Regions from separate parts of the Photobacterium toruni genome, predicted to be linked through region 2. Evidence: predicted binding sites of a transcription regulator. Region 2 holds the regulator's gene; each other region holds the start of a gene.
What was found. Region 2 encodes CRP, which controls carbon source genes, mostly activating them, when cyclic AMP is high. Its sites were predicted from a motif close to TGTGANNNNNNTCACA; they were not measured.
Positions count from the first base shown of each region.

Region 1: nagE (N-acetylglucosamine-specific PTS transporter subunit IIBC) is a predicted target of CRP. The motif match lies at 5,152-5,167, and genes of this name have one in related genera.
Region 3: recB (exodeoxyribonuclease V subunit beta) is a predicted target of CRP. The motif match lies at 3,195-3,210, and genes of this name have one in related genera.

Region 1 covers NZ_AP024854.1:2,061,840-2,069,830, forward strand. Annotated here, with positions in the region: gene glnS (glutamine--tRNA ligase) at 1-491, opposite strand, end outside; gene OC457_RS09770 (beta-N-acetylhexosaminidase) at 724-3,387, opposite strand; gene nagE (N-acetylglucosamine-specific PTS transporter subunit IIBC) at 3,564-5,033, opposite strand; gene nagB (glucosamine-6-phosphate deaminase) at 5,290-6,090, shown strand; gene nagC (DNA-binding transcriptional regulator NagC) at 6,557-7,771, shown strand; gene OC457_RS09790 (cation:proton antiporter family protein) at 7,921-7,991, shown strand, end outside.
Region 2 covers NZ_AP024854.1:227,631-235,621, forward strand. Annotated here, with positions in the region: gene astA (arginine N-succinyltransferase) at 1-457, shown strand, start outside; gene astD (succinylglutamate-semialdehyde dehydrogenase) at 470-1,930, shown strand; gene OC457_RS01085 (DUF1338 domain-containing protein) at 1,971-2,765, shown strand; gene OC457_RS01090 (hypothetical protein) at 2,849-3,043, opposite strand; gene crp (cAMP-activated global transcriptional regulator CRP) at 3,227-3,859, opposite strand; gene OC457_RS01100 (OsmC family protein) at 4,241-4,645, shown strand; gene OC457_RS01105 (phosphoribulokinase) at 4,750-5,619, opposite strand; gene OC457_RS01110 (YheU family protein) at 5,771-5,983, opposite strand; gene OC457_RS01115 (hydrolase) at 6,076-7,068, opposite strand; gene OC457_RS01120 (ABC transporter ATP-binding protein) at 7,130-7,991, opposite strand, start outside.
Region 3 covers NZ_AP024854.1:575,399-583,389, forward strand. Annotated here, with positions in the region: gene recC (exodeoxyribonuclease V subunit gamma) at 1-3,069, shown strand, start outside; gene recB (exodeoxyribonuclease V subunit beta) at 3,354-6,965, shown strand; gene recD (exodeoxyribonuclease V subunit alpha) at 6,958-7,991, shown strand, end outside.

The DNA of each region.
Region 1 (7,991 bases), 1.2 Mb from region 2:
CCATTCTTCATTTTTTCAAATAAGGCTAAGTTTTCTTCAACGCTACGATCACGGTAAGGGCTGTGCTTACCCGCTTGCGTTAACGTACCGCGGTATTCGCGCATTTGCTCAGGACTTAGCTCATCAACATACGCTAAGCCTTTATTAATTAATTCAATGGCAAACCCGTAAAGCTGATCAAAGTAGTTTGATGAATAACAAATTTCACCACTCCACTCAAAGCCTAACCAGTTAACATCATTTTTAATAGACTCAACGTATTCGATGTCTTCTTTCTCAGGGTTGGTATCATCGAAACGTAAGTTACATTGACCCTGATAGTCCTGAGCAATACCGAAGTTCAAACAAATAGATTTCGCATGGCCGATATGCAGATAACCATTTGGTTCTGGCGGGAATCGGGTATGTATGCTTGTATGTTTGCCACTTGCTAAATCCGTATCAATAATTTGACGGATAAAGTTAGTTGGACGAGCTTCAGATTCACTCATCTATTACACCTCGTGTACTTACAGGATTGAGAATTATATACAGTTCATCAATATGAACTATGATTTTACACTATACCTCAATGCCGCTATGCAAAAAATCAAAAACGCAGTTATAACAAACAATAGTTGTGAATTTAATTAATAACGCGCAATAAAAAGCCGACGATGGTCATCCCATCGTCGGCAATAGAGCGATCATATTATGATCTTAGCTTATCTTGTTGTTAGTCGCTTACAGTGATGTAACACGACTGAAACGTTTACCGTTACCACTTACTGCACGGATTTCAACGTTACCAGTTACACTTGGTTGTGCTTTCGCATCATAAGTGTTCCATGTTTTACCAGCATCTGTAGAGTACTGTAGAGTAAGACCTGGCATACTTACGTTCATCGCAAGTTTACCATTTTCAATCTTAGCGCCAGGTACTGGTACACGGTATTGAATACCGGCAGCATCTAGTTTAGCCAGTTCACGGTGACCCAGTACGTTTGCAAAACTCTGCCACTCATCATGCAGTGCTTTTTTGTTTACAAGGTTTGAATCTTGAGAGTATTCAACACCTACTTGGTATTCATTTTCCCACTCACCTTTGTGCCATGCACGCTCTGCAGCAGCTAACACACGAGGGAATACCATGTATTCATACTGCTTATCATTGCCTACTGTCTCACTCCAAAGCTGAGCAGATAGACCATGGAAACCTTTCGATTTCACCGTACCTTTACTTGTAAAGCCATTACCGTCACGGTCAAGTGATGTCTCAGCATTTTGTGGTAAGTTCTCTGGTGCAAAACCAAACATCTTACGGGTATCTGTTGCACGTGTTGCCCAGTAGTAGCCACGCTCAGATGGGTCTACTTCGTATGGCATATCCATGTAAACATAATCAGGGTTAGAAACGACTACATCGTAGCCTTTATCAGCCCACTCGTAAGCTGATGCACCACCGCCCCAGTATAGAACGTCCCAGAAGTTGACACGCACGTTATCAGTATTAAATGCTTTTGAATCTTTAGAGTACTTCAAGCCATCTTGCCATGCTTGGAAGTTCTCAATACCTTTACCGTTAACAATCTCACTAACACGCTCTGCAAAGTGACTTGGTAGATGATCGTAATCAGCAACAACACCATCAGCGATCAATTTTTGACACATTGGTGATTTCTGGTAAGGCTTATCTTGCTTAGATTGGTCAATAGAACCTGTCCAAGCTGTTTTATCAGCAGCGTTAATATCTTGGAAACCCGCATTTAGCTTGATATTTTTCGCTTCATCGCCACCGAAGTGCCAAGTATTTAGCGGCATACCCGCTTCTTTGTGCATCGCTTGAATTTCAGTAATTACTTTATCTACAAACTTTGCAGAAGAATCCATACATGGGTTAATGAAACTACGCTTATCGTAAAACTGAACAGTAGTAACATTTGATGTATCTTGTGGATCCATTAAGCGATATTCGTTCGCTTCATCCATTTTGCCTTCAGCAGCTAGACGCTTATAACGCGCTTCCATCGCTACCACTGCTGCACGTGCGTGAGCTGGCATATCGATTTCAGGAATAACTTCGATACCACGTGCTTTCGCATATTTTAGAATATCTAAGTAATCTTGCTTGCTGTAGTAACCAGAACCATCGTTATCAGATGTTGGACCTGAGCCTAGTTGAGGCAGTAGACATGAAGTCTCAGACAAATCATGACAACGCTTGCCACCAATGTCTGTTAGCTCTGGTAAACCAGGGATCTCTACACGCCAACCTTCATCATCAGATAAATGGAAGTGGAATTTGTTCATCTTGTACGCTGCCATTTGGTCTAGCGTACGTAAAATAACTTCTTTTGAGTGGAAGTTACGACCCACATCAACCATCACACCACGGTAATCAAAACGCGGTGCATCAGTTACTTCTAACGTAGGAATGCTGTTTTTAGCACCAGTGCTCATTAGCGAGATAAGTGACTGCATACCATAGAATGCACCTTGGTCATCAAAACCAATAACCGTTGCACCTGTTGGGGTTACATCTAACTTGTAAGCGCCAGCAATTTGTTGATCTTTAGCAAATGAACCAGGTAGTAGACTCACCTTGACAGGGTATTGACCTTGAGTATTAACACCTAATACATCAAGACGCTCATTCACTGCTGCCATCATATCGGCAGGTAGCGTAAAATTGCTGATTTTAATACCGTTTGCTAGTGAAACAGTATTACCTGTTAACTTCGTACTTAATGGCGTAGGAACAATTGTTGCTGCCACTTCTTCTGTCGCTAACACGTTAATATCTTGGTTCTTTTCAAAACGTGTTTCAGCGGTCGCCAGTATATTATTATCAGCTTTAACACGCTTGAATTGATCACCTTTTAAAGGAACAAGATAATCAGCAGGGTTTACTGAGTCAGTACTTTTGATTGTTTGCGCTGCGGCATCACCAGAAGTCACGTATGCACGAGGCATATAATCGTTTTCGAAAAGCGTCCAATATTCACCGATGTAAGGAATAACAACCTTTTCACCTTCTGCAAAACCATCAAACTTATCTGTTGGCTCTAGCGTATGAAGATCACCCGTTACGTGTGTAACTTTAAATTGTTCATTTTGAACTTCAAGAATTTGGCGAATGCTGCTGAAATAAATTTTCCAATCAGTACCAGTAACCGCTGGACCATTATTTTCTAGCGTCAAATTAATTAGATCACAAGATGCCCATTCTGCGCCTAGCGTCTTACACTGTAGGCCCTCTTCTGCACCATGTTGAGTAACAATTTCATAAGTAACATCAAGGTTGTTAGCTAAATTTTTAACAACCTTTTCATCATCATTTCCTTGTGTTGCACAACCAGTTACTGCAAGTGCAATGAAAGATGCTAACGCTGTAAGTTTAATAGTCATGAAATATTCCTTTCTCCCGATATCCCTTTAAATGAAGGGAAAATCTATATAGAGCCCAAAAGTTGGGTACTCAAAATGCCGGCCTTGATATCTTACAATTAAAATATCAGGACCGGTCTAATTAAAAAGTGTTGCGGTATTTCGTGTGTTACTTAATTACTTAAGAATTTAGGTAATTATGGAAGCTTTACTGCTGATAGGTCTTCTGAAGCTGGGATTTTTTTCATCTCGCCAGCAACGATTTCAGCTAGAGGGCCAAGGATAACTTGTAAGTTATTTGAACCTAATTTAACTACACCCATCGCACCTAACGCTTTTAATGTCTTTTCATTAGCAAGGCTACTGTCTTTTAGAGTAAGACGTAGACGAGTAATACAAGCATCAATATTTTCTAGGTTACCGTGACCACCAAGTGCTTTTAAGTATTGCTTCGCTAGCTCACCAGTTTCAGCTGAGCCACGAACAGATGAAGTTTCTTCTTCGTCATCTTCACGACCAGGCGTCTTAAGGTTGAACTTAAGAATAACGGTACGGAAGATAAAGTAGTATAGACCGAAGAATACAACACCTTGAAGCAACAACATGTACCATTGAACAGCGAGTGGGTTACGGGTTGACAAGAATAAGTCAACTAAACCTGCTGAGAAACCGAAACCTGCAATCCAGTGCATTGATGCTGCGATGTATACAGAGATACCCGTCAGTGCTGCGTGGATAACATATAGAGGCGGAGCAAGGAACATGAATGCAAATTCTAGCGGCTCTGTAACACCTGTAAAGAATGATGCAAAACCAGCAGCGATAAATAGTGAAGCTACACGCTCTTTGTTCTTCGCTTTAGCCGTTTGGTACATAGCAAGTGCTGCACCTGGTAGACCAAACATCATGATTGGGAAGAAACCAGCCTGGTACATACCAGTAACACCTGGAGTACCTTTACCGCTCAAGAAGTTAGGAATATCGTTAATACCTGCAACATCAAACCAGAATACTGAGTTCAGTGCATGGTGAAGACCAACAGGAATCAATAAACGGTTAAAGAATGCATAGATACCAGCGCCGGCAGCGCCTAAACCTTGGATACTTTCACCAAAGTGTACTAGACCGTTGTAAATTGATGGCCAAACATACATCAGTACGCCTGCGATAACGATACCAGCAACAGAAGTTAAAATTGGGATCAAACGCTTACCACTGAAGAATGCTAATGCTTTATGCAATTCTACGTGAGAGAAACGGTTGTAAATTTCTGCTGATACGATACCAACTAGGATACCAACAAATTGGTTATTGATTTTTGCAAATGCTGCAGGAACTGCGTTTGCATCAATACCTTGAATTTGTGCTACTGCGCCAGGTGCAAGTAATGTTGTTACAACGAGAAAGCCTACGAAACCAGAAAGTGCAGCCGCACCATCTTTATCTTTAGACATACCGTAAGCAACACCAATAGCGAACAACACTGACATGTTGTCGATAATTGCTGAGCCAGCCTTGATTAAGAATGCCGCCAACGCAGAGTTTGCACCCCAACCCGTTGGATCAATCCAGTAACCAATACCCATTAAAATTGCTGCTGCAGGAAGTACTGCAACTGGCACCATTAGTGCTTTACCTACTTTTTGAAAATATCCAAGAATATTCACCCTTAGTTCCCCCTATGGTTTTCTTAGATGTAATAGTGATAGTTTTTTGTACCATCTCTTTTTTGTCCTTTGCAGTTTATGAATTTTATTTCGCTCCGCAAATTAAAACATCATCATTTGTGATCTCAATCACCGACCGAAGATAGAACTGAGTGATTTTGCTAGCTCGATCATAAAACTTATTTTATCATTCGAAACAAAGGCGATATGCCGCTAAGATTTTTCCTGTTTTAACTATCTTCAACGAGGTGTCAACGTGAGACTAATCCCGCTTAATAACGCTAAAGATGTTGGTTTATGGTCTGCTCGCTACATTGCTGACCGCATTAATAAGTTTCAACCAACAGCTGAGCGTCCATTTGTGCTAGGTCTACCTACAGGTGGTACACCACTTGCGACATACCAGCGTTTGATTGAACTATACCAAGCTGGCGAAGTAAGCTTTAAGAACGTCGTGACTTTCAACATGGATGAATATGTTGGTATGGCGTCTGATCACCCTGAGTCATACCGTAACTTCATGTACAACAACTTCTTTAACCATGTTGATATGCAAGAACAAAATATCAACTTGCTTGATGGTAATACCACCGATCACGAAGCTGAGTGTCAACGTTACGAAGACAAAATTAAAACCTACGGTCGCATTAACTTATTCATGGGTGGCGTGGGTAATGATGGTCATATTGCATTCAACGAACCAGCATCATCATTGGCTTCTCGTACACGTATCAAGACATTAACGCACGAAACACGCATTGCGAATTCTCGTTTCTTTGATGGTGATATTAACCAAGTACCTAAGTACTCATTAACTATTGGTGTGGGTACACTGTTAGATTCTGAAGAAGTTATGATTCTGATCACAGGTCACAACAAGGCACAAGCATTACAAGCTGCTGTTGAAGGTTGTGTTAACCACCTATGGACAGTATCTGCATTGCAGCTTCACCCTAAATCAATGATCATTTGTGATGAACCATCAACTCAAGAGCTTAAAGTAAAAACTGTTAAGTATTTCCAAGAGTTAGAAGCAGAAAACATCACTCACATCTAAATAATAACCTCTGTCTTTTTACGAAAAGCCAGCTTTATTGGTAACCGTTTCAAGACATTGAATAAACGCCGCCTTATTGACGGCGTTTAATTTTCATCTTTAAAAGATGACATATAAAGCATAATCATCACTATTGACAATACAGTCATAGTTTATAATTTGATACTTAGCGATACTTTCCTTCTTAATAGCTCTTATTACGTATTTTACGTGACCAACACCACAGCCCCAGCAAGCACCAACAACGATTACTTTATTTTTATTTATAAGAAAGTATATTACGGTGATAAATAGTGTATTGATAACCGCAATACATAAAATAATTCGACACCAATATTCATCAAATTCAATTAGACCAGTGTCGTACACATTAGGTAGCGCTTTGATAAAAAAGATAATGAAAACAAAAAATTATTATCATTTTAAGGCGATAATTATTAACACTAATTACGAGCAGAATTAAACTATGACAGGCGGACAAATTGGTAACGTTGATCTGGTCAAGCAGCTAAATAGTGCTGCTGTATACCGACTTATCGACTTGCAAGGCCCTATCTCTCGCATTCAGGTTGCTGATATTAGTCACCTCGCTCCTGCAAGTGTCACTAAAATCACGCGCCAACTGCTAGAACGCGGCTTAATAAAAGAAGTTGCTCAGCAGGCTTCAACGGGAGGAAGAAGAGCGATATCACTGACCACTGAGTCGGTTGATTTCCACTCAATCGCAATACGTATTGGTCGTAATAATATTGAAATAACCCTTTATGACCTCAGTGGTAAGCATATTACTGGTGCGGCCTACCCCTTTTTATATTCTGACCAAGATGTTCTCGCAGAAGGTCTTATCAAGTGTATTCAAGAGTTTATTGATAATAACCAGAACGTAATGAAAGAGCTGGTCGCATTTGGTATTATTTTGCCAGGACTTATTAATCCAGAAAATGGCACTGTAACTTACATGCCAAATATCAACGTTCATAACTTTGAACTTGCCAATATCATTCAAGAAACCTTTAACATTATTACTTTTGTTGGTAATGATATCAGGGGCTTAGCGTTAGCTGAACACTTCTTTGGCGCTAGCCGTGATTGTAACGATTCTATTTTAGTCAGCATGCATAACGGTACTGGTGCAGGTATTATTGTTAATGGCCAAGTCTTTCTCGGACAAAACCGAAATGTTGGTGAAATTGGTCATATTCAAATCGACCCATTAGGTGATAAATGTCAGTGTGGTAATTTTGGTTGCTTAGAAACTATCGCATCAGATCCTGCCGTCATTGAGCATGTGCAACAACTACTTAATCAAGGTTATCCAAGCAGCTTACAAGCTCTTGATGAACTAACCATGCCTGCAATTTGTGATGCAGCCAATAATGGCGATGAACTGGCTACTCAAATTTTACTCAAAGTAGGTCATCACCTCGGCAAAGCATTAGCGATGACAATCAATTTATTCAATCCACAAAAAATCATTCTCGCGGGTAATATTACTCAAGCGCAGGCAATTGTGTTACCCGCAATACGTCGTTGTGTTGAAAACCAATCCTTATCCGCATTTAATAGTGACTTACCGATTGTCGCATCAGAACTCTATAACCAACCCACGATTGGCGCATTTTCGATGATCAAACGAGCTATGCTTAATGGCGTATTATTACAACGATTACTTGAAGATTAATCACCCGTCTGATTTAAATTAGTCTTTAACACTAATAATACCACCATCATAAAAAAGGGGGATTAATCTCAAATGATTAATCCCCCTAATGCTATTATTGTTATCAATTATATTCCCCCACTCTATCTTACAAGGATGTAGTCTAAGATATGGAGCTACTGTATATTAGCGCGGCTTTTCTGGCCGGTTTCATTGCCCTTCGTTGTAAATTACCCCCGCT
Region 2 (7,991 bases):
TGATTTTACTTATGCAGATTATTTAACGGGGATTGGTCATAAAGGTTTTATTGCTGATTTAATGCCGAAATTACCGATTTATGTCAACTTACTCAGTAAAGAAGCACAGGCCGTGATTGGACAAGTGCATACAAATACTCGCCCAGCATTACAGCTATTAGAACAAGAAGGATTTTGTTGTCGCGGTTATGTTGATATTTTTGATGCAGGTCCAAGCGTGGAGTGTGATGTTCGTAATATTGAAACTGTACGTCATTCGCAGCGGTATCGTGTTGAGATTGGTGAACATACCAACAAGCAATGTTATTTAGTCTCTAATTGCCAGTTAGCAGGATTTCGCGCAGTTGCTGCACCGTTAGCGGTAAATGCTCAAGGGCAAGTGTTAATGACCACCGATGTTGCTGCTGCACTGAATGTTGATGTTGGTGATGAAGTGCGGTTAGTGGCGCAATCATAACAGGAGAATCAAATGAGCTTATGGATTAATAATCAATGGCTAGTTGGCGATGGTGAGCAGTTTCAATCACTTAATCCTTATGATGGTACTGTGGTTTGGCAAGGTAATGCCGCGACGAATTGGCAAGTTAATGCTGTGGTTGCTGCTGCAGAGGATGCGTTTTTAATGTGGCGTAATACAACCTTTAGTGAACGTCTCGTAGTGATAGAACGGTTTGCTCAATTAGTGCATCAACACCAATCTCAGCTTGCTCAAATTATTACCGCAGAAACCGGAAAACCCTTATGGGAAAGCACCACTGAAGTCGCAGCAATGATGGGTAAAGTTGCCTTATCAATTACCGCATATCATGAGCGTACGGGGACTCGCCAGCGCCAGCAAGGTGCAACGACTATGGTTGTTCGTCATCGTCCGCTAGGGGTTATGGCGGTGTTTGGACCGTATAATTTTCCTGCCCATTTACCTAATGGACATATTATTCCAGCCTTACTAGCCGGTAATACCGTGGTTTTCAAACCTTCTGAATTAACGCCTAACACAGCACAATTAATGTGTGAGCTGTGGCAACAAGCGGGTATTGCTGATGGCGTTATAAATCTTGTTCAAGGAGGAAAAGAAACGGGTGCGGCGTTAGCGATGGCTGCAGGTGTTGATGGAGTATTGTTTACTGGTAGTGCACAAACCGGACATCTATTACATCAGCAGTTTGCAGGGCAGCCTCAAAAAATGTTGGCATTAGAAATGGGAGGCAATAACCCATTAGTTATTGGTGAAAATTATGGTGATATTGAGGCCGCGGTATATACCATTATTCAATCGGCTTTCTTAAGTGCGGGACAACGATGTACATGTGCCCGCCGATTATATATTGCAAATGGACAAGCAGGGGACGCTCTGTTAGCTCGCTTAGTTGCTGTTACCTCACAATTACTGGTTGGTGATCCTTCTGCAACGCCAGCCCCCTTTATGGGACCTTTAATTTCTTCTGTGGCAGCGGATAAAATGATTGAACATCAACAACAATTATTGCTGGCTGGTGGTGTGGCTTTATTAACGGCGACCCGTGGGCAAGGTGCCATTGTTACGCCTGCGATTATTAATGTGAGTGCGATCAGTGAACTTGCAGATGAAGAATATTTTGGACCATTATTGCAGGTCAGTCGTTATGCTGATTTTACTCAAGCGGTGGTCAGTGCAAATCAAACCCGTTATGGCTTGGCTGCAGGGTTAATATCAACTGATACACCACAATGGCACTATTTTGTTGAGCATATTCGTGCTGGAATTGTAAATCGCAACCGACCATTAACAGGCGCGAGTGGCGATGCCCCTTTTGGTGGTCCTGGTGCATCAGGTAATCTTCGTCCAAGTGCTTATTATGCTGCAGACTATTGTGCTTATCCGATGGCATCGATTGAGGGGGAGCAATTACAGTTGCCGGCTCAATTAGCGCCAGGAGTGAGCTTGAGCTAAGGTTTAATGACTGATAATGCTTTTAATAAGCAGGTTGATTATGGAATCTATTACACAAATTTTTGATGGCTTATGGCATGATTATAGTCGACGTTTATGCCCTTCTGCAGTTCAAATACAGCAGTTGTTAACTGAAGATACCGCGTTGCTCAATGACCATATTGCGTTGCGTAGTTTTGGGTTGCCTAAGTGTGGGTTAGCAGTGCTTGCCGCACCATTTATTGCTTTGGGCTATCAACCGCAAGCAAAATATCATTTCAGTGCTAAGAAGCTGTATGCCGAGTCATTTATTCATGCTAATCCTTTACTGCCAAAAGTGTTTATTAGTGAATTACAATTAGCAGGGTGTTCGGCTGAATTACAGCGTGCGATACGAGGATTGCTAGATCAGGTGGATGATGATTATTTTTGCCAGCCTGATTTTGTTTATGGTGGGCGTCCATGGCAAATTGACTTTGCAACTTATCAATTTTTAGCTGCTGAAAGTGAATATGCGGCATGGGTGGCAGCCCATGGTTTTGGGGCCAATCATTTCACGGTGAGTATTAATCAATTAGAACAGTTCTCTAATCTTGAAGAGGTTAATCATTTATTACGTCATAACCAGTTTGTGATTAATCAATCAGGCGGCGAGATAAAAGGTAATGCAGAAGTAATGTTAGAGCAATCAGCTACGATGGCAGATGTCGTTGGTGTCAGTTTTCGAGATGGTATTCATAAGATTCCGGGTGGTTTTTATGAATTTGCTAAACGTTATCCGCAACCTAATGGTGAGTTATATTTAGGCTTTGTTACAGCTTCAGCAAATAAGATATTTGAAAGTACGGACAGTTAAAAGATGAACCTTAACTTCATAGGATCAAGTCTCGAAGAATAGAAAACAGCACTGCATTATATGAGTGCTGTTTAGAATTTAAATTAATTATCGAGCGGTGAACCCCAAACACCTGATTCATCTGCAGGGCAACGACGTAATCCGGTTTGTTGTTCAAGGTAACAACGGCTATCACTAAATCCGGTCATTTCAATGGTTGTTGGTTGGCCGGTCAGTACGCCAGGTACGGTGGTGTAACTATTAGCAGAAAAGCGTTCAATATCCATATTGATCATCATTGATTTAAAAGTCCATTTGTAAGTGAAATGTAGCATGAATGGATGTTATTACAAATTAAAATTTAACAGTGAGACTACCGCTATTAATGATTATATTATGAGGATATTAAAGGGGAAATTTAGCATAAAAAAAACCGCAGATATAAGCTGCGGTTTCATTGGTAATTAACGTACCGCTAAAAATTAGCGTGTACCGTAAACTACAATCGTTTTGCCATGAGCAGAAATAAGATTTTGCTCTTCCAGCATTTTTAAGATTCGACCCACAGTTTCGCGAGAACAACCTACGATCTGGCCAATTTCTTGACGAGTGATCTTAATTTGCATGCCATCAGGATGTGTCATTGCATCGGGTTGTTTTGCCAGATTCAATAACGTTTGTGCAATACGGCCTGTTACATCAAGGAATGCAAGATCACCTACCTTTTGACTTGTCACTTGTAAGCGGCATGCCATTTGAGCAGATAAACGCATTAGAATATCTGGATTCACTTGAATTAACTGACGGAATTTCTTAAATGAAATTTCTGCAACTTCACAAGGGCTTTTTGCACGAACCCAAGCTGTACGTTCTTGGTCTTCTTCGAACAAGCCGAGTTCACCAATAAAGTCACCCTGGTTTAGGTAAGAAAGGATCATCTCCTTACCTTCTTCATCCTTGATTAATACAGCAACAGAACCCTTCACGATATAGTACAAAGTCTCAGCTTTTTCACCTGCGTGAATTAACGTGCTCTTTGATGGATATTTGTGAATGTGACAATGGGAAAGAAACCACTCTAAAGTTGGATCTGTTTGCGGTTTACCTGGAACCATATTACTAACTTCCTCTGCATATGTTGCCCAACAATATGTTCTGTAGAGATAACTAAACAAAACGAAGTGTTGGCAGGGTTATTCACTCAGCGGCTAAGCTGTGAGTTAACTTGAACTGGCTTAGAGTGTATCCTTTTTCTCACGCTTTTTCTTGATATTGATCGAGCAGATAGGCTCATTTATGAGAGATAAGTGTGCACATGATCACATCGTTGTGAGTTAGTTGCCTGCAGTATCGTTTTAAAGTGGTTTTATTCTCTAATTTTACAAATATAAATATGCAACGTAATTAGCATTAAGCACAATAAACACGATTGCACTGATGGAATTATCAACAAAAATAAGATAAATTTTTGAAGAATATAGCTAAAGGATATAAAAATGCAGTCACGTGTAAAGTGGTTAGAAAATATGACTTTTGTGGGTCAATCAGCATCGGGTCATAGCGTTGTTTTAGATGGTAATGGTGGCGAAAAAGCCCCGAGCCCAATGGAATTAGTATTAATGGCCGCTGGAGGGTGTAGCTCCGTAGATGTCGTTAGTGGATTACAAGATTTACATCAACAGATCACTGCTTGTGAGGTGAGTGTTACTGCTGAACGTCGTGAGCAAGCCCCACGAATTTTTACACATGCAAATTTACACTTTGTTGTTACGGGCCATGACCTAAGTGATGAATTAGTGAGTAAGGTGGTGGCTGATTCTCTCGAAAAATACTGCTCAGTGTGTTTAATGCTCGGTCAGGGGGTTGATATGAGCCATAGCTATGAGATTGTTGTGGCGTAATGTTCATATAAGAATGGCGGTTGCTGAGATCAGTAACCGTTCATTAATGTCACTAACGGTTACGTCTGATTGTTAATCTTTAGGTCTTATATTTGACGTACCACTTAAGCTATTTTGCCGTTTGCAATTAATTGTTCAAGTAACGGTCGCATAATGAGTTCCATCGCAAAACTCATTTTTCCGCCAGGCACAACGAGGGTATTGTGGCGTGACATAAATGAACCTTGAATCATGGCGAGTAAATAGGGAAAGTCGACATTCTTTAAACCACGAAAGCGGATCACCACAAAGCTTTCATCTAGACTGGGAATACCCTTCGCGCTGACGGGATTGGAAGTATCAACGGTTGGGACGCGTTGAAAGTTAATGTGGGTGCGAGAAAATTGTGGTGTGATGTAATTAAGATAGTCATCCATTGAACGTACTATCGATTCCATTACCGCTTCTCTTGAATGGCCGCGATCACGAGTGTCTCGAATGATCTTTTGAATCCACTCGAGGTTAACAATAGGTACCATCCCTATTAGTAAATCAACGTGTTGCGCTACATTGATCTCACCATCAACCACACCGCCATGTAAGCCTTCATAAAATAACACATCAGTATTTTCAGCTAACTGTTGCCACGGTGTAAAAGTACCGGGCATTTGATTATAAGGCACAGCTTCATCAAAAGTATGTAAATAACGGCGAAATTTACCACTACCATCTTGAGCGTATTGTTTGAAAAAGTGGGATAATTGCTCAAAATCATTGGCTTCTGCGCCGAAATAGCTGATATGACGACCTTGCTCTTTGGCCTTACGAATTTCACAATCCATTTCTGGACGAGTGAAGCGATGAAAACTATCACCTTCTAACCATGCTGCGTTGATGTCCATCATGTTAAACATCTTGCGAAAAGCCTCTGATGTCGTTGTCGTTCCTGCGCCAGATGAACCAGTGACAGCAATGATGGGGTGTTTTACCGACATAACTCACCTGTTGTTGTAATTATTACGTGATAAATAACAAAAAATAGACAGTAATAAATGTTACTACAGGTTTGCTAAAATGTCGGTATTAAGTGATAAAAGTGTAGGTGAGAACAAGTTTCGGTAAATGTTAATACTATGATGGGTTGGATTACATTTGATGGCGCAGTTTAATATCAACCGATTCATGTAATTCAGAAAAAACAATAACTGCATCGCCTGATTGTAGTTGGCGTCGAACATAAGCGACCTTATCACTAAGGCTTATTTCTACTTCGCCATAGTCGGTACCTTCACGTAAAATAAATTGTTCAATCAGGTTGGTTAGTGTTTCTGGTGCGATGTCTTGCCAAGGAATAATCATTACAACTTCTTAAATGACTAATGAAATAATAACCGCAGTATATTATTAAAATTGACGAGATTCTTAAAATTAACAAGAAAGAAAGTTAGCTATTATTTCAGTTGTTGTGATTGATGCAACCTGAGTTGGCGTTGAAACCATTCTGGCACTGTATGCTCTAACCAAAACTGCGGTTTGAGTAAGCTACCACTGATAAAACCAACATGACCACCAGTCGTTGATAAATGATAATCAATATTGATTGGTAAGGGCTGTGAAGGAATGACATCATTATTCATAAAGGGATCATCTTTGGCGTGAATAATCCGTAGGGGAAGCGTGATCTTAGTCAGTTGCGATAAACCACTACAATGTTGATAGTAGTCATTAGCACTCTTAAAGCCATGCAACGGTGCCGTCACCGCTTGGTCAAATTGCCGTACACTGCTAATTGTTGTCAGTTGGTGTTGATTAACAGGCATAGTATGTGGGTGACGCTCAATTTTTTTTGCAATAGTACGTTTGAGTGATGTCAGTAAATAACGTTGATAAACTCGCGAGAACCCTTGCTGAATACGATCAGAACAGGAAGCAAGGTTTAGCGGTGGTGAAATAGCTTGGGCTGCGATGAGTTCGTTATTATTAGGGCAATTAGCTAAGTAATTAATCAACACATTACCACCAAGTGATACACCGACAGCCATAAATGGGCGCTGTGGAAATTGCTGGCGCAGCCATTGAATAAAGAACTGCACATCGTTTATATCACCAGAATGATAGCTTTGTGGATGACGATTTAATTCACCGCTGCACCCTCTAAAATGCATCATGACCCCAAGCCAACCTTGCTGTTTGGCTGCCATTAATAAGCCATTAGCATAAGGGCTGTTAAAGCTGCCTTCTAAACCATGAAATAAAATCATTATCGGCTGATGGTGATTATTAATATCTGGCTGCTCTGTCCATGCAAGATCAACAAAATCACCATCAGGTATTTCAAGCCGTTGGGTTACAGGTGCAAAGAGTGGTTGGCGGCGAATAAATCGTGGTAATAAGGTTTGTAGGTGGGGATTCCCTAATCCGCTAGCGGCGGTGAATGGCTGCATATGTAGTCCTGTTTTCAAATTAAAACGCCGTCGCAATAAATATTGTGACGGCGTTAAATGATCACTCAGCGTTAAGCTGGCTTTCCATTTCTTCTAGTTGTTCTTGCAGTTCCATCCATGCAACCTCGATGTCTTCAAGATCAGACTTAGCATCGCCTTGAAGTTTTAACTGCTCATTCATTTGGGCTTTATTTTCAGGCTCATAAATGGCGCTATCACTTAATGCGGTTTCTGCAGCTGTAACGATCGCATTGAGTTTATCCATCTGCTTTTCAAGCTTGGTGACTTCTTTGCGAATTGGGGCTGTTAACTTACGGAACTCTGCATCTAAGCGCTTTTGTTCTTTACGTGATGCAGCACTATTGTCTTTATTGGTCTCAGGTTTTGCAGCTTGTTGTTCACGACGTTCATTGCGCTGTTGCTCGCTTAGCCACTTGTGATAATCACTTAAATCACCATCAAAAGGGACCACTTGGCGATCGTGAACTAAGTATAAATCATCCGTTGTTGCACGGAGTAAGTAACGGTCGTGACTAACAATAACCATTGCGCCTTCATAAGATTGCAACGCAAAGGTCAGTGCTTGACGCATATCTAAATCAAGGTGGTTGGTTGGTTCATCGAGTAACAATAGGTTTGGACGTTGCCATACAATTAACGCTAATACTAAGCGTGCTTTTTCACCACCAGAGAATGGGCCGACTTTCTCTAGTGCTTTATCGCCAATAAAACCAAAACTACCTAAATAATCACGCAGCTGTTGTTCGGTTGAGTTTGGCGCAATACGTGCCATGTGTTGAACGGGGGTATCATCAAGGTACAAGGTTTCTAATTGGTGCTGCGCAAAGTAACCAATTTTGACCCCTTGCGAAAAGGCCATATCACCGGCTTTGGCTGGTAAATCGCCAGCGAGCATTTTAATC
Region 3 (7,991 bases), 350 kb from region 2:
GCTGATATCTTTGACCAATATTTGGTGTATCGCCCTGAATGGATTCAACAATGGGAAGCTGGTGAAACGGTTGCTGAGCTTAATGACGAGCATCCGTGGCAACCGATCTTATGGCAAGCGCTTTACGATCAAACCTTAGCTTTAGAACAATCGCCGTATCATCGCGCTAATCTATACGATCACTTTATTGAAACGCTTACTAATTATTCTGGTAATGAAGGTAAGGCGGCATTACTGGCTGCTGGATTACCACAACGGTTGTTTGTGTTTGGTATTTCATCGTTACCTCCGCGTTATTTAGATGCATTAGCCGCGATTGGTGAACATATTGATGTCCATTTAATGTTTACTAACCCGTGTAAATATTATTGGGGTGATATTCGCGACCGTAAGCATCTGGCACGTCTAGCAGCAAGACAGCGAGTACAGTTACAAAATATCACTACCGATGATGATCTTGATGCCTTGTTGTCTGTACTTAAAGATAACGACCAAAGTAATTATGACGATGATATGCACAATGATGTTGTCGGTAATAGTTTATTGGCATCAATGGGTAAGCTCGGTCGAGATAATATTTATTTGTTATCGGCAATGGAAGTGAACGAAGTTGATGCGGGTTTTGTTGATATTGAACCTGATACCTTATTGCATGCTATACAAGCAGATATTTTAAACCTTCAAGATCGCCAAGATGACACGCAACTTGACTCTAGTGAACACAAATTCCCTATTGCGGCGGATGATCAGTCGATCACTATTCACGCTTGTCACAGTCCGATGCGTGAAGTGGAAGTGCTACATGATAAATTGCTGGCGATGTTTGAAACTGATCCCAAGCTAAAGCCGCGTGATGTGATTGTGATGGTGGCTGATATCAATGCTTACAGTGCCGCGATCCAATCAGTATTTGGTAATGCGCCGGGTAATCGTTACATTCCGTTCTCTATTTCTGATCGTACTGCTGAGCAAGAAAATCCGATTCTATTGGCATTTTTACGTTTACTGACTTTACCTGAAAGCCGCTGCCATGCTTCTGAATTATTAGAGTTATTAGAAGTACCAGCAGTGATGGAAAAGTTTGGTTTTGACAGTATTAGTTTTGAAAAAATCAAACAATGGATTGAAGAAGTTGGTATTCGCTGGGGGCTTGATCAACATACGGCAAGCCAGTTTGATTTACCTGAACAACTGCAAAACACATGGTTATTTGGTATTCAACGAATGCTGCTGGGCTATGCAATGCCACATGATACCGGCTTGTTTGCAGGGATCTCTGCTTATGAGCAAGTACAAGGGTTAGATGCGGAATTAGCGGGACAGTTAGCCGGATTTATTGATAGTTTAATTGAATATCGTCATGCCTTGGCACAATCACAAACGGTTAATCAATGGGCTGAGTTATTGCATCAGCTATTGGACGATTTTTTTGTGGTAGAGCTGGAAGGTGAGTTAATTTTAAAATCGATTCGGGATAACTTACAGCGTTTACATCAGCAACTACAAGATGCGGGTTATCAAGGGCAGATTACACCCGCAGTATTAACCCAATACTTAAAAGATAAACTCTCTGGTGAGCGTGTTAGTCAACGATTCTTAGCTGGACAAGTTAACTTCTGTACTTTGATGCCAATGCGCTCTATTCCTTTTAATGTGGTGTGTTTATTAGGAATGAACGATGGCGCTTATCCACGTAATATTGCTCCTGAAGGGTTCGATCTTATGAATGGTCGCACTAAAGCGGGTGATCGTTCTCGTCGTGATGATGACCGTTATCTGTTTTTAGAAGCATTGTTATCTGCCCAACAAACATTATATATCAGCTATGTTGGTCGTTCGATTCAAGACAATGCTCCAAAAGTACCCTCCGTATTGGTTAGTGAGCTGGTGGAGTATTGCCAACAAGGTTATTGCTGTGTAGGTGATCAATCATTAGCTGTGGATATTTCTGCTGAAAATATCAAACAGCAGTTAATTCAACATCATCCATTAGTGCCGTTTAGTCCGAGTGCGTTTATTGGAAAACAAGCCAGTTTTGCTATTGAATGGTTACCTGCAGCTAACCGTGATGGGCAGGCAAGTGCGCCATTTCAGCTTAATGCGTTAATGGCTGAGCCGATGGCTGATGATCACGTGTTAGGCTTAGAGTTGGCTGAATTACAGCGTTTTTGGCGTTTACCTGTACGTTACTTTTTTAACCGTCGTCTTAAAGTCTATTTTGAATCATCTATGGGCTTATTAGAAGATGATGAACCGTTTGTGCTCAATGGCTTAGAAAGCTATGTGATTAGAGATCAGTTATTAGAATTATTATTAGACGCCAAACTCAACAATACGGATCCCGATGTAATTTATAACCAGTTTGCAGCAGAGCAGCGAGCAGCAGGCAATTTACCTGTCGCTGCATTTGGTGCTCTTGATTTGGCAGCAAGCCGTCAAGCGGTGACTAATTTAACGGCGGTGATTGAGCCATTAATTCATGCCTCATTGGCTGATCAAGAAGTGACGATCACGGTGCAGGTAGCAGACCATCAAGTGGTTTTACAAGGCTGGCTAAAGAAACGTTATCAGTCTGGATTATTACGTTATCGTACTGGCAAAATTCGCCCACAAGATCTTTTAACTGCTTGGTTTGACCATCTATGTTTGGCTGTGTCAGTGCCTGAAAATCTACAGGTTACTCATGTGATCGGCACGGATAAGCACCTTGAATTACAGCGTATTGAACCTCAGCAAGCCCTGGCGTATTTGCAGCAACTAATTGAACTGTATTACCAAGGATTAAATCAACCCTTAGCGTATTTCCCTCAAACAGCAATGGCGGCAATACAGGCGCATATTGGTCGTGATGGCAGTTGGAAAGATGATACAGATACTGAGCAAAAAGCACTGACGAAAATGGCTGAATGTTTTAATGATAGCTATTTATTTGCAGGTGAAGGCAGTGATGATTATATCAAACGAGTGTGGTCACAATGGAATAATGATGTAGCACAAGAAGCTAATCAATTAGCGATGTTAGTGCTGCAAGCTGCGGTGGTGAATAGCAAAGAAATTAAACCAGAATAAGCAGAAATGAAGTAGTGTGGCCGCCAGCAAATCATTGTTAGTTGTAGGGTGTTCGCTGTGCGGCCACAGGTCCAGAGGTGACCAAGTTTCTGGCGCTGATACTAACTAACCGCTGCAGTACAAACCGTGAGTAAGTTCTCACATTATAGGAATACAATAGAATATTAGACGCCAATATTTGCTTATAAGTGTTGGGTCACATAATAACGAGCCTGATAGTTGACATTAATAAGCTTCAGGTTAGTGCTGTTGTTATAGATAGTAACCATGGGATGAGTAACATAATGACGACTGAAGTACTAACAAACATACTGCAACCAATGACGTTTCCATTACACGGCACGCGTTTGATCGAAGCATCTGCGGGAACGGGTAAAACATTTACTATTGTTAGCTTATATCTTCGTTTGTTGTTAGGGCACGGTAATAAAGATTGCTCCCATAATAAGTCATTAGAGGTAGATCAAATTCTTGTGGTGACTTTCACAGAAGCAGCAACGGCTGAGTTAAGAGATCGTATTCGGAAAGGAATTAAAGATGCTTATGTTTCTTTTTCGAGAGGACAAAGTGTTGGTCCATTTAAAGATACTATTGATGCGTTATTAAGTGATACCCAAGATCATAAACTAGCAGCTCGAATCCTTAAAGATGCGGAAAGAAGAATGGATGAAGCGGCTATTTATACTATTCATGGTTTTTGTCAGCGAATGTTGACGCAAAATGCATTTGAATCCGGTAGTCGGTTTAATAATGAATTTGTAACCGATGAAAGCCAATTGAAAAAGTTAGTGGTTGCGGATTATTGGCGGAGTAATTTTTACCGTTTACCAACAGCGTTAGCGCATGAAGTTCGTGAAATTTGGTCATCACCCACTGCATTATTAAAAGAAATTGGTAATAGTTTAACGGGGGCGCCATTACGATTATCCGTAGCGGCCATGACGGAATCGTTAGAACAATTACATCAACAAAATATTGTACGTATTGATGAAGTAAAAGCGTTATGGCGTGAGCATCAAGCAGATCTTGAACCCCTAATTGCTAATTCTGGGGTGAATAAACGCAGTTACACTAAAAAAAGTTTACCCAATTGGTTAGAGCAAGTCAGTGCATGGGCCGCTCAACCAACGGTGGGTTATGAACTGCCTGATAATTTAATACGCTTTCATCAGCAAACATTAATTGAAAAAACCGCCAAAGGTGATGCGCCTGAGCATGAGGTTTTTAATGTTATTGCTGAACTGTTAGATAATCCGGCTAATTTGCGTGAACCATTATTAGCTCATGCGATTGAGCATTGTCGCCAATTGTTGGCTGATGCTAAAACGCGTAAAGGGTGGTTATCGTTTGATGACTTACTAACGCAGTTAGGGGCTGCGATCGATAATGATGTTGATGAATTGCTAGCTGGAAAAATACGCGCCCAATATCCGGTAGCGATGATCGATGAATTCCAAGATACCGATCCACTTCAATACGGTATTTTTAGTGATGTTTATCGCCATCATCCTGAATGTGGATTGTTTATGATTGGTGATCCTAAACAAGCTATTTATGCATTTCGTGGTGCTGATATTTTTACTTATATTCAAGCTCGTCGCCAAGTCACTGATCACTATACTCTAGCAACAAACTGGCGTTCAACGGCGGCGATGATTGCGGCAGTTAATGCGGTATTTCAACAACCACAAAGTCCGTTTATTTACGATCAAGATATTGAATTTTTAGCAGTGGATCATAGCCCTAAAGCCACTCAACGAAGCTGGTGGTTAAACGGTGAATCTCAGCATGCATTGACGTTTTGGTTACAAGGTAGCCTTGATGGTAAACCGATAACCAAGGGTAATTATCAGGCAACAATGGCGGCAGCCACGGCAGCACAAATTCAACATATTCTGACTCTATCACAGCAGCAGCAAGCTTATTTCTTAGATAACGATCAACAACATAGTATTGAAGCGGGAAATATCGCAGTGTTAGTACGTACTGGTACTGAAGGGCGATTAGTGCGCGAAGCGTTATCTAAACAAGGTATCGCTAGTGTCTATTTATCTAACCGTGATAGTGTTTTTTCAACACCGGAAGCGGCGGATATTCAACGGTTATTACAAGCGGTATTAACCCCAGAAGATGATCGTATATTACGTGCCGCGTTGGCGTCAGGGTTGTTTGCTCGTACCGCTCTTGAACTTGATCAACTCAATAATGATGAGAATGAGTGGGAAATTGCGGTTAATAGCTTTAAGCAATATCGCCAGCAGTGGCAAAAGCGCGGCGTGATGCCAATGTTACGCAGCGTGATGGCTAAAAATAAAATTGCAGAACGATTGTTAGCTGAAGATGGCGGTGAGCGTCGATTAACAGATTTACTGCATATCGGCGAATTATTACAACAAGAGAGCCAAACGTTAGACAGTGATTATGCACTATTACGCTGGTTAGCTGAGCATGTTGCAGAGCCAAACGGTAATGCAGACGATCAAGTAATGCGGTTAGAGTCTGAACGTAACCTAGTTCAGATTGTTACTATTCATAAATCGAAAGGTTTGGAATATGACATAGTCTTTATGCCGTTTGTATGTAGCTACCGTGAAGTAGATAGTAAAAGTGAAGTTAAATATCACGATGAGGTTGATAACATCACAGTGCTTGATATTGGTAAACAAGTAGCAGCAATCGAAAAAGCGGATCAAGAGCGATTAGCCGAAGATTTGCGGTTAATTTATGTGGCATTAACCCGTGCTGTTTATGGCTGTTATGTTGGTATGGCTCCGATTCGTAATGGACGCAGTGTTAAAGAGCCAACGGGATTACATCGTTCAGCGATGGGACATTTAGTGCAAAATGGTGAGGCTGGTAGTGTGGCGGCATTGGAACTCGCATTAGCCAAGCTTTGTGAGGCACAAGGCGCAATTACAGTGACCGAGCCGCCACAACTTACTGACACACAATGGCAACCTCAAGATGAAGTGAGTGAAGCTTTAGTTAAGCGCCCTTTCACTGGCGCATTAGAGCGTAATTGGTGGATGACCAGTTATTCTAATCTTGTTAAACAAGGGCATCAGAGTGCTCATGACAGTAGTTTAGATTTGCCTGGGTTTGATATTGATTCGGTACAAAATGTAACAGCAGACGTTGATGACAACGAGTTAGAATTAGAACCACAATACTCGATTTATACTTTTCCTCGTGGCGCTCGTCCCGGTACATTTTTACATACTGTGTTTGAAGAAATTGATTTTACTGCTGCGGTTGATTGCCCTGAAACAGTTGCAAAATTAACTGAATTGTTGGCATTAGAAAATTATGAATTAGCGTGGTTGCCGGTATTACAGCAGCTAATTCAGAATGTATTAACTTGCGCCCTTGATGGTGATGCGTTGCGATTAGCCGATAAGGGAGCGTCACAACGATTAACGGAAATGGAATTTTTATTGCCGATTGAAATTTTACAAGCGGTGGCATTAAACAAGGTGATTGCTAAGCATGATCCGTTGTCAGCTAAAGCCGGTGAGCTAGGCTTTGCAACCGTCAGTGGTATGCTAAAAGGTTTTATCGATTTAGTGTTTGAACACCAAGGTAAGTATTACGTTTTAGACTGGAAATCAAATTATCTCGGTGATGATCCGCAAGTATATCGTGGTGAGCAACTGCAAACGGCGATGCGTGAACATCGCTATGATTTGCAGTATCAAATCTATGCGTTAGCACTACAACGTTTTTTGCGTAGTCGCATACCTAACTATAGCTATGAAACCCATTTTGGTGGCGTATATTATTTATTTTTGCGAGGCATTCAGGCGGGGAGTGATAGTGGTATTTTTTACGCGCGTCCAAGTGAACAATTACTTGATGAATTGGATTTACTCATGAAAGGAGCGCTACCCCATGCTTAAGCGTTTACAAACCCTGACTAAACAAGGTGGCTTACGTCAGCTTGATTACCAATTTGCTAAATTTGTGGCGCTGCATAGTCCTCAATCGCAACAAGATCTAGCGGCACTGATGGCTGCACTTGTTAGTTATGAATTAGGTAAAGGCCATGTGTGCGTTCAGCTTGAACTCGTGCGTGCACAACATTTATTTGGTTTACCAACTCGACTATCAGTAGCGTTAATTGACGGTTTACCTGAGCCGAGTCAATGGGCGCAATTATTATCACAGTTTGACGTGGTGACGAATGTGCAATCACAAGGGTTACAAGCAAGCCCATTAGTGTTTGATCATGGTCGATTATACCTCAATCGTTATTGGCAATTTGAACAAACGGTTGCAAAACGGATTGTGGATATGGCAACCAATCAGGGGCAAGTCATCCATGATACTCAGTGGCAGGGTGAACAACTGGGTTTGATGCATCAAGCGTTGAATGCCTTATTTCAGCCAAGTTATGGTTATTTATATCATGCGCTACAAGGCGTAACAGACCGTCAACATCGCCAACAAATAACCTGTGATTTTTTGAATATAGTAAAACCACAGCAACTTGATTGGGCTGCGATTGATAATGTATTACAACATGCGCAGCAAATAACAGATTTACAACCATTAGACAGTCTAGTGCCAACGACGAGTTGTTTAAATTGGCAAAAAGTGGCAGCAGCAATGGCGTTAACTCGCCAGTTTGCGGTGATCTCAGGTGGTCCCGGTACGGGTAAAACGACCACGGTGGCTAAATTGTTAGCTGCATTAGTGATGCAAGCTAATGGCGAACATAAACCGAATATTATGCTGGTGGCACCCACGGGTAAAGCCGCAGCTCGATTAACAGAATCGATTGGTTCAGCCATTAAATCATTAGCTGTACCGCAGGCGATTAAAGATTTAATTCCAACACAATCTAGTACATTACATCGTTTATTAGGCTCGATTCCCAATAAAGTAGAGTTTCGGCATAGTAAAGATAATCCACTTCACCTTGA